Regions from separate parts of the Lysobacter sp. 1R34A genome, predicted to be linked through region 1. Evidence: riboswitches for the same ligand, from Rfam matches in the RefSeq annotation. Region 1 holds a riboswitch; the other holds the start of a gene.
What was found. A riboswitch is a leader RNA that binds a small molecule or an ion and turns the genes downstream of it on or off. The one in region 1 is predicted to bind glycine.

Region 1 (4,169 bases):
GGTGTGCGGGGCGTGCTTGAGCGGGTTGTCCTCGCGGTCCAGGCGGCCATCCTCGACCGCGCGGATTTCGTCGCGGATCTGGATCATCGCATCGATGAAGCGGTCCAGCTCGTGCTGCGATTCGCTCTCGGTCGGCTCGACCATCAGCGTGCCGGCGACCGGGAAGCTCAGGGTCGGGGCGTGGAAGCCGAAGTCGATCAGGCGCTTGGCGACGTCCTCGGCGCTGATGCCGGTGGCGTCCTTGATCGGGCGCAGATCGAGGATGCATTCGTGCGCGACCAGGCCGTTGCGGCCGGTGTACAGCGTTTCGTAGTGCGGGGCGAGGCGCTTGGCGATGTAGTTGGCGTTGAGCAGCGCGACCTGGGTGGCCTTGCGCAGGCCGGCGGTGCCCATCAGGGTGACGTACATCCACGAGATCGGCAGGATGCTCGCCGAGCCGAAGCTCGCCGCGCTGACCATGCCCACCACGCCTTCGCCGTCGACGGTCTTCGGCAGGAACGGCGCGAGGTGCGACTTGACCGCACAGGGACCGACGCCGGGGCCGCCGCCGCCGTGCGGGATGCAGAAGGTCTTGTGCAGGTTGAGGTGGGAGACGTCCGAGCCCCACTTGCCGGGCTTGGCGACACCGACCAGGGCATTCATGTTGGCGCCGTCGGTGTACACCTGGCCGCCGTGCTTATGGATGATCTCGCAGATCTCGACCACTTCCTCCTCGAACACGCCGTGCGTGGACGGGTAGGTCATCATGATCGCGGCCAGGCGGTCGCTGTACTTCTCGGCGGCGCGGCGGATGTCGTCGACGTCGACGTTGCCGTTGCTGTCGGTCTTGGTCACCACCACGGTCATGCCGCACATCTGCGCCGAGGCCGGGTTGGTGCCGTGGGCGGAGTCGGGGATCAGGCAGATGTCGCGATGGCCTTCGCCGCGCGAGCGGTGATAGGCGCGGATCGCCAGCAGGCCGGCATATTCGCCCTGGGCGCCGGAGTTCGGCTGCAGGCTGACCGCGTCGTAGCCGGTGCACTCGACCAGCATCGCTTCGAGTTCTTCGATCAGCTGGGTGTAGCCGGTGGTCTGGTCGGCCGGGGCGAGCGGGTGGATGTTGCCGAACTCGGGCCAGGTCACCGGGATCATCTCGGCGGTGGCGTTGAGCTTCATCGTGCACGAGCCCAGCGGGATCATGGTGCGATCCATCGCCAGGTCCTTGTCGGCCAGCGAGCGCATGTAGCGCAGCAGTTCGTGTTCGCTGTGGTGGGTGTTGAACACCGGGTGCTGCAGGAACGAGGACGTGCGGGCCAGCGCGACCGGGATCGCATCGACGGCTTCGCGATCGAGCGCGTCGATGTCCAGTTGCACGCCGAACGCGCCGGCGATGGCGACCAGCTCGTCGCGGGTCACGGTTTCGTCGAGGCTGATGCTGAGGCTGCCGGCATCGATCTCGCGCAGGTTGATGTTGGCCGCGCGCGCCTTGGCGTGGATCGCGTTCGCGTCGACGCCGGTGACGTGCAGGGTGTCGAAGAAGCCGCTGCCGACGGCGATGCCGGCCTTGCCGAGCGCGGTGGCGAGGATCGCGGCCTGGCGGTGGACGCGGCGGGCGATGCGGGTCAGTCCGTCGGGGCCGTGGTAGACGGCGTACATGCTCGCCATCACCGCCAGCAGCACCTGCGCGGTGCAGATGTTGCTGGTCGCCTTCTCGCGGCGGATGTGCTGCTCGCGGGTCTGCAGGGTCAGGCGGTAGGCGGGCTTGCCGTCGGTGTCGACCGACACGCCGATCAGGCGGCCCGGCATCGAGCGCTTGTAGGCGTCGCGGCAGGCCATGAAGCCGGCGTGCGGACCGCCGAAGCCGAACGGCACGCCGAAGCGCTGGGTGTTGCCGACGACGATGTCGGCGCCCCATTCGCCCGGCGCCTTGAGCAGGGTCAGGGCGAGCAGGTCGCTGGCGACCGCGACGATGCCGCCGCGCGCATGCACGGCGTCGGCGACGCCCTGGTAGTCCTTGATCGCGCCGAAGGTATCGGGGTATTGCAGCAGCACGCCAAAGGCGTCGACCGCGGCCGCCTCGGCGTCGTCGCCGACGTACAGCTCGATCGCCAGCGGTTCGGCGCGGGTGCGCAGCACTTCCAGAGTCTGCGGGTGGATGTTCCTGGAGACGAAGAAGGTCTCCGACTTGGACTTGGCCGAACGCTTGGCCAGGGTCATCGCTTCGGCGGCGGCGGTGCCTTCGTCGAGCAGCGAGGCGTTGGCGATCTCCATCCCGGTCAGGTCGGCGACCATGGTCTGGAAGTTGATCAGCGCTTCCATGCGGCCCTGCGAGATTTCCGCCTGGTACGGCGTATAGGCCGTGTACCAGGCCGGGTTCTCGAGGATGTTGCGCAGGATCACGTTCGGGGTGTGGGTGCCGTAGTAGCCGCGGCCGATGAAGCTGCGGAACACCTGGTTCTTGGCGGCGATGGCGCGGATCTTGGCCAGCGCCTCGACCTCGCTGATCGCGGCCGGCAGGGCCAGCGGCTGGGTCGACTTGATCGAGCCGGGGACGATGGCGTCGGTCAGGGCTTCGAGCGAGTCGTAGCCGACCTGCTCCAACATGTGGCCGATCTCGGCGTCGTTGGGGCCGATGTGGCGCTCGATGAAGGCGTCGTGGTGCTCGAGATCGCGCAAGGAGGTTGCGCTGTTGGCGGCTGGGCTCATGGCAGGGGCGTCCGAAGGCAGCGTGCGGTGCCGCACGCGAGGCGCCCCTCTGTCCTTTTGCCTGAGAGTTTAAAAGCGTGCTGCGGTCAGGCAGCTAGGGGAGGGGAGGGCCCGGGGGCCGCTTCCTGTCCGCGCTCGCTTCGTGCCCCTTCGGCGCCGGTTCTGCCTCGCTGTCTCAGCGCACGCAGGCGGTCTCTCCAGAGTTTTGTACACGCGGCGGTATGGGGCCTGAGCGATTACGGGCGTTGCGCCTTCGGCAGCGCGCCTGGCCGAGGGCCGGGCGGCTTCTCCCACCGCGTGTTTCAAGCCGCGATTATAGCCGCAGCGGCGGCCGCTCGGGGCGACGTTGCCGGGACTGGCGGCAGCCGGCTTCATCCCCGGTTTCGCCCCGCGACCCGGTTCAGGATGGCCGATTCGCCGTAACATGGTCGCGGTCCCTTCCGGAGCTTCCTGCATGGACCGACCGCCGTTCCAACTGCTGCAAATCGACCACGTGGTGCTGCGCGTGCGCGACACCGAGGCGATGGTCGCCTTCTATTGCGACGTGTTGGGCTGCCGGCTGGAACGGCGCCAGGACGCGATCGGCCTGGTGCAGTTGCGCGCCGGCCTGTCCCTGATCGACCTGGTCGACGTCGACGGCAAGCTCGGCCGCCTCGGCGGCGCGCCGGCCGGCGCCGAGGCCCGCAACATGGACCACCTGTGCCTGCGCGCCGAGCCCTTCGACCGCGAGGCCATCGTCGCCCACCTGGAGGCGCACGGCGTGCGCCTGGGCGACTTCGGCTCGCGCTACGGCGCCGAAGGCGAGGGGCCGTCGCAATACCTGTTCGATCCCGAAGACAACCTGGTCGAACTCAAGGGCCCGCCCGACGAAGTGCCGATCGACACCCACGCCTCCCACGCCTCCCACGCTCCCAGCTGAGGCCCCGAGCCGACGCTTCCCGACTGGCCTGCCAGACTGGTGAACCCGATCAATACCTCCGCTCCCGATTCAGCGCCGGCCACGAAGGCCTTGTCGATCCGTCGCCTGGCCTTGTTGCTCGGCGGCCTGGCGATGTTCGGGCCGTTCTCGATCGACACGATCTTCCCGGCGTTCCCGGTCATGGGCGCCGAACTGGGCGCCGACAAGCTGGCGATGCAGCAGACCATCAGCCTGTATCTGATCGCCTATGCGCTGATGAGCATCGTCCACGGCCCGTTGTCGGACACCATCGGGCGCCGGCGGGTGATCATCGGCGGGCTGAGCGTGTTCACGCTGGCCTCCGTCGGCTGCGCTTTGTCGACCGATCTGTCGATGCTGCTGTTCTTCCGCGTGGTGCAGGGTTTGTCGGCGGGCGTGGGATTGATCGTCGGTCGCGCGGTGATCCGCGACGTGCTGCACGGCGACGACGCCCAGCGCCTGATGAGCCAGGTGACGATGATCTTCGGCGTGGCGCCGGCGATCGCGCCGATCATCGGCGGCTGGATCCTCGGCTGGGCGCATTGGC
Region 2 (4,169 bases), on a different contig from region 1:
ATCACGGCGTGAGTCAGTTGCGTTGATGTTTCGAGCGAACGCCGGCCTTGGGGCCGGCGTTTTGCTTTTGCGTTGGACTCGGGGCTTGGGGCCCGAAGAACCGGGACTCGGGACTCGGGACTCGGGACTCGAAGAGCATGGATTCGAATCGCGTGAGCTGCATCGGCCTCGCCCAGTCTTATCAACCGGTTGCCGCGATACTCGTCACTGCAATCCATCTAAAGGGCTGAATCGTTCAAGCAGATGCTGCATGCCGCGCTCGGCGCTTTTGCTTTAGCCTTCCGAATTCCGAATTCCGAATTCCGAATTCCGAATCCCGAGCCCGACCCGAGCCCGAGTCCCGAGTCCCGAGTCCCGAGCCCATGCTGATTCAAGAGATCCGCGCCTGCACCCTATGCGCTGCGCACCTGCCGCACGGGCCTCGGCCGGTGGTGCAGGCGGACCCGCGGGCGAGGTTGTTGATCGCCGGGCAGGCGCCGGGACGCAAGGTGCATGCCTCCGGGATTCCATTCGACGATGCGAGCGGCGAGCGCTTGCGCGACTGGCTCGGGCTGGACCGCGCCACGTTCTACGACGAAACGCGGGTGGCGATCGTGCCGATGGGGTTTTGCTATCCGGGCACCGGCGCTTCGGGCGACCTGCCGCCGCGGCCGGAATGCGCGGCGACCTGGCACCGCCGACTGTTGCCGCAGCTGCGCGCCGTACGCCTGACCCTGGCGGTGGGCCGCTACGCGCAGCTGTGGCACCTGCCCGAGGCCGGGGCGACCTTGACCGAAGCGGTCGAGGCTTGGCGCGCGCAATGGCCGCGGGCGGTGGCCTTGCCGCATCCGAGCCCGCGCAACCAGGCTTGGCTCAAGCGCCATCCCTGGTTCGCGGCCGAACTGTTGCCGGCGCTGCGCCAACGCATCGCCGAGGTGCTCGGCGAGACCTCGTGACCGCGCCGCCGGCGGCGCTCAGGGATGGACGAACTTCGGCATCTCCCATTCGTAGCGGATCGCCAACAAACGCAAGGCGAAACCGCCGCCAAGACACAGCAGCACGCTGAGGTTCTCGGCGACGCCGAAGCGCAGCATCGCCAGATAGGCCACGCCGGTCAGCAGCGAGATCACCGCGTACAGCTCGCGCTGGAACACCAGCGGGATCTCGTTGCACAGCACGTCGCGCAGCACGCCGCCGAAGGCCCCGGTCAACATGCCGGCGATGACGACGATGGCCGGCGCGTGCCCGCCTTCGCGCGCGACCGAGCAGCCGATCAGGGTGAAGGCGATCAGGCCGAGCGCATCGAGCCAGAGGAAGGCGCGACGCAAGCGGTGCAGTTTCTTGGCCAGGAAAGTCGCCGCGATCGCCGCGCCGATGGTGTAGCCGAGGTACTCGGGATGACGCACCCAGCCGAGCGGATAGTGGCCGAGCACGATGTCGCGCAGCGAACCGCCGCCGAGCGCGGTGACGCTGGCGATGATGACCACGCCGAACAGGTCCATGCGCCGCTTGCCGGCGGCGAGCGCGCCGGTCATGGCTTCGGCGCTGATGGCGATGAGATAGATCAGTTGCAGCAACACGGCGGTTCTCCGTCGGAGGGGCACGAACGAACCGCGGCCGGGCACGAAGACGCGAACGCGCCGCTGCGGCGAGCACGCAGCGGCCGGGCGGCACGACATGCGCGCGGCCATGGGCCGCACCGCCTGCCTGTCTCCGTGGCCCGAAGGCCGCGGTGCCGCTCCCGCTGTCCTTTTACCTGAGAGTTTGGGCGGCGCGCTGTCGCGACAGCGGCCGCTTGCCCCTTCGGTGGGCCGCATCGCGGCCTCTCTCCAGATCGGCGTGTTCGTTGCAGTGTTCCGGCCGCGAGGGCCGAGCCTGAGCGATTATGGGAGCCTGCGCCTTCGGCGGGCAGCGGCCATCGGCCGGCGCCACTCTTCTGCAACGGTGGGCATGGTAGCAGCCCATCGCCGCTCCGATGAGCGCTCGGTCATGCCCGTCCGGGCTCTTGGGCTCTTGGGCTCTTGGGCTCTTGGGCTCTTGGGCTCTTGGGCTTTTGGGCTTTTGGGCTCCTGGGCTCTTGGTTAGGAGTGGGGCAAGCCGCGACCGCGCCATGACGTCTACGACGCTACTGGCGGAAGGCGATGATGGTGAGATGGGCCGATAAGCGTTGAGCTGCGTGGCCAAATCCCCCCCTCTCGAAGGAAGAATCGTCGTGTCGGTTCGGTCGGTTTGGATCGCTGCGCGATCGTTTGCAGTGTCGCAGTCGCGGCTCGCGCCGCTCCTACCCCGGCCCCGGTCGCGACGCAGCGGCTCTTGGGTAGGAGCGGCGCAAGCCGCGACCGCGCCACGGCGTCTACGACGCTACTGGCGGAAGGCGATGATGGTGAGACCGGCCAATGGCGATGAATTGCAGGACAGGGCAAATCCCGCCTGCCCTCCTTCTCCAAAGGGGACTCGTCTGGCCGGTTCGGTCGGTTTGGATCGCTGCGCGATCGTTTGCAGTGTCGCAGTCGCGGCGTCCACGAAGCGCCAGGCCGTAAGCGACGATGCCACCGCCATAGGACGACGGCAACGCACCGCCATACGACAACGACGCACCGCCACCGCCAACTAATCCGCAACCGCAGGCCGTTCCGCCGCCAGGGCCTCCACCATCGACTGCTCCAGCGATCGCCGCGGGTCGGCACGGATCGCGTCGAGTTCGTCGGCCTGCCAGTCGCGGCGAAGGCGGCCGTCCATCAGCAGCAGAGCGCGACTGATGAAGCGTTCGGCGACATCGAGCGAATGGGTCGCCAGCAACACCGCAGTGCCGCGCTCGTGGGCGAGCTGCTGCAGATGACGCTTGAGTGCGTAGGCGCTGAGCGGGTCGAGTCCGTTGAGCGGTTCGTCGAGCACCAGCAGCGGCGGCTCGCCGAGCAGGCCCAGCGCGATCGCGAGTTTCTGGCGGGTGCCGAGCGAGTACTGGCCGATGCGGCGATCCAGCATCGGCGCCAATGCCAGGGTCTCGGCCAGCGCCAGGGTCGGCGCGGGTATCTCGCTGAGTTCGCGGGTGCCGGCGAACAGGCGCAGGCATTCGCGCCCGGTCAGCAACGGCGGCAGCCGCGCCGGGTCGACCGCGAAGCCGAGCCGGCGCCGCGCCTGCAGCGGTTCGCGTGCGAGATCGTGGCCGCCGATCAGCACCCGCCCGGCGCTCGCCCGCTGCAGGCCGGCCAGGCAGTGCAGCAAGGTGGTCTTGCCGGAACCGTTCGGCCCGATCAGGGCGGCGAATTCGCCGGCGTGCAGGCGCAGGTCGATGCCGTGCAGCACGGCGTGCTCGTCGTAGCGGTGCTGCAGGCCTTCGAGTTCGAGTAGGACCGTCATCGCGACAGGGACCGATGTAAGACGGGACGCAGCGCAAGCCAGGCCGGCGCCGAAAGAACCAGCAGGATCGAGAACAATACCGGCGCGGCGCGCCAGCTCAGGCCCAACAGCGCGGCGCCGCCGCCTGCGAACGCCACCGCGCAGACGAAGGCGAAGGCCGGATAACGCCAGGCGGCCCGCGCCAGCCGGCGGGGCGCGCGCGGGGTGCTCGCCAGCAGGGCATCGGCGCCGAGGGTCGCCGCGACGCAGGCCTGCAGGATCAGGCTGAACCAGGCCAGCGCGATGGCGATCAGCAGCACGCCGAGGCCGCTGCCGAGGCCGGTGGAACTCGGCAGGCCGAACAGCACCGCGCCGATCATCCAGGCGTGGCCGCCACGCCGCCAACGCAGCACGCCTTCGCGCCGCTGCCAGTCGCTGAGGTGCGGCAGCCGCGCATCGTCGAGCCAGGCCAGGCCGAACAGCGGCTGGCGCGCACCTTCGCGCAGGCGGTGATGAGGATGACGGCGATGGCGCAGCGCCGCGAACAATCCGAGCACGGCGCCGAACGCGAGCCCACCGTCGACGATCCAGTACGCGGCGCGCAGGCTGGCGGGCTCGCCGCCGCAGGCGGTCAACACCGCGGCGGCGAACGCCATCGCCGCCAAGGTCGCCAGGCCGGCCAACAGGACCAGGCTGCGCGTCGCCCGCGCCGGCTCGATCGGCGCCGCCGCCCACCAGCCCAGGCGCAGGTAATCGTCGAGGGCGATCGACCTTCCGCGAGCGACCGCGTAGGCGAGGGCGATCGCGAGCAGGCCGAACGGCAGCGGCAAACGCTCGATCAGGCGCGGCAG

Region 2: linked by a shared signal. The riboswitch ahead of ACSAMQ_RS15650 (trimeric intracellular cation channel family protein) and the one ahead of gcvP (aminomethyl-transferring glycine dehydrogenase) in region 1 are both predicted to bind glycine.

The regions. Positions count from the first base shown of each region.
Region 1 covers NZ_JBPKJP010000020.1:3,358-7,526, reverse strand. Annotated here, with positions in the region: gene gcvP (aminomethyl-transferring glycine dehydrogenase) at 1-2,685, opposite strand, end outside; glycine riboswitch at 2,725-2,896, opposite strand; gene ACSAMQ_RS07545 (VOC family protein) at 3,140-3,604, shown strand; gene ACSAMQ_RS07540 (multidrug effflux MFS transporter) at 3,695-4,169, shown strand, end outside.
Region 2 covers NZ_JBPKJP010000079.1:94-4,262, reverse strand. Annotated here, with positions in the region: gene ACSAMQ_RS15660 (MFS transporter) at 1-12, shown strand, start outside; gene ACSAMQ_RS15655 (uracil-DNA glycosylase family protein) at 363-935, shown strand; gene ACSAMQ_RS15650 (trimeric intracellular cation channel family protein) at 954-1,559, opposite strand; glycine riboswitch at 1,716-1,822, opposite strand; gene ACSAMQ_RS15645 (ABC transporter ATP-binding protein) at 2,590-3,339, opposite strand; partial or broken gene ACSAMQ_RS15640 (hypothetical protein) at 3,336-4,169, opposite strand, start outside.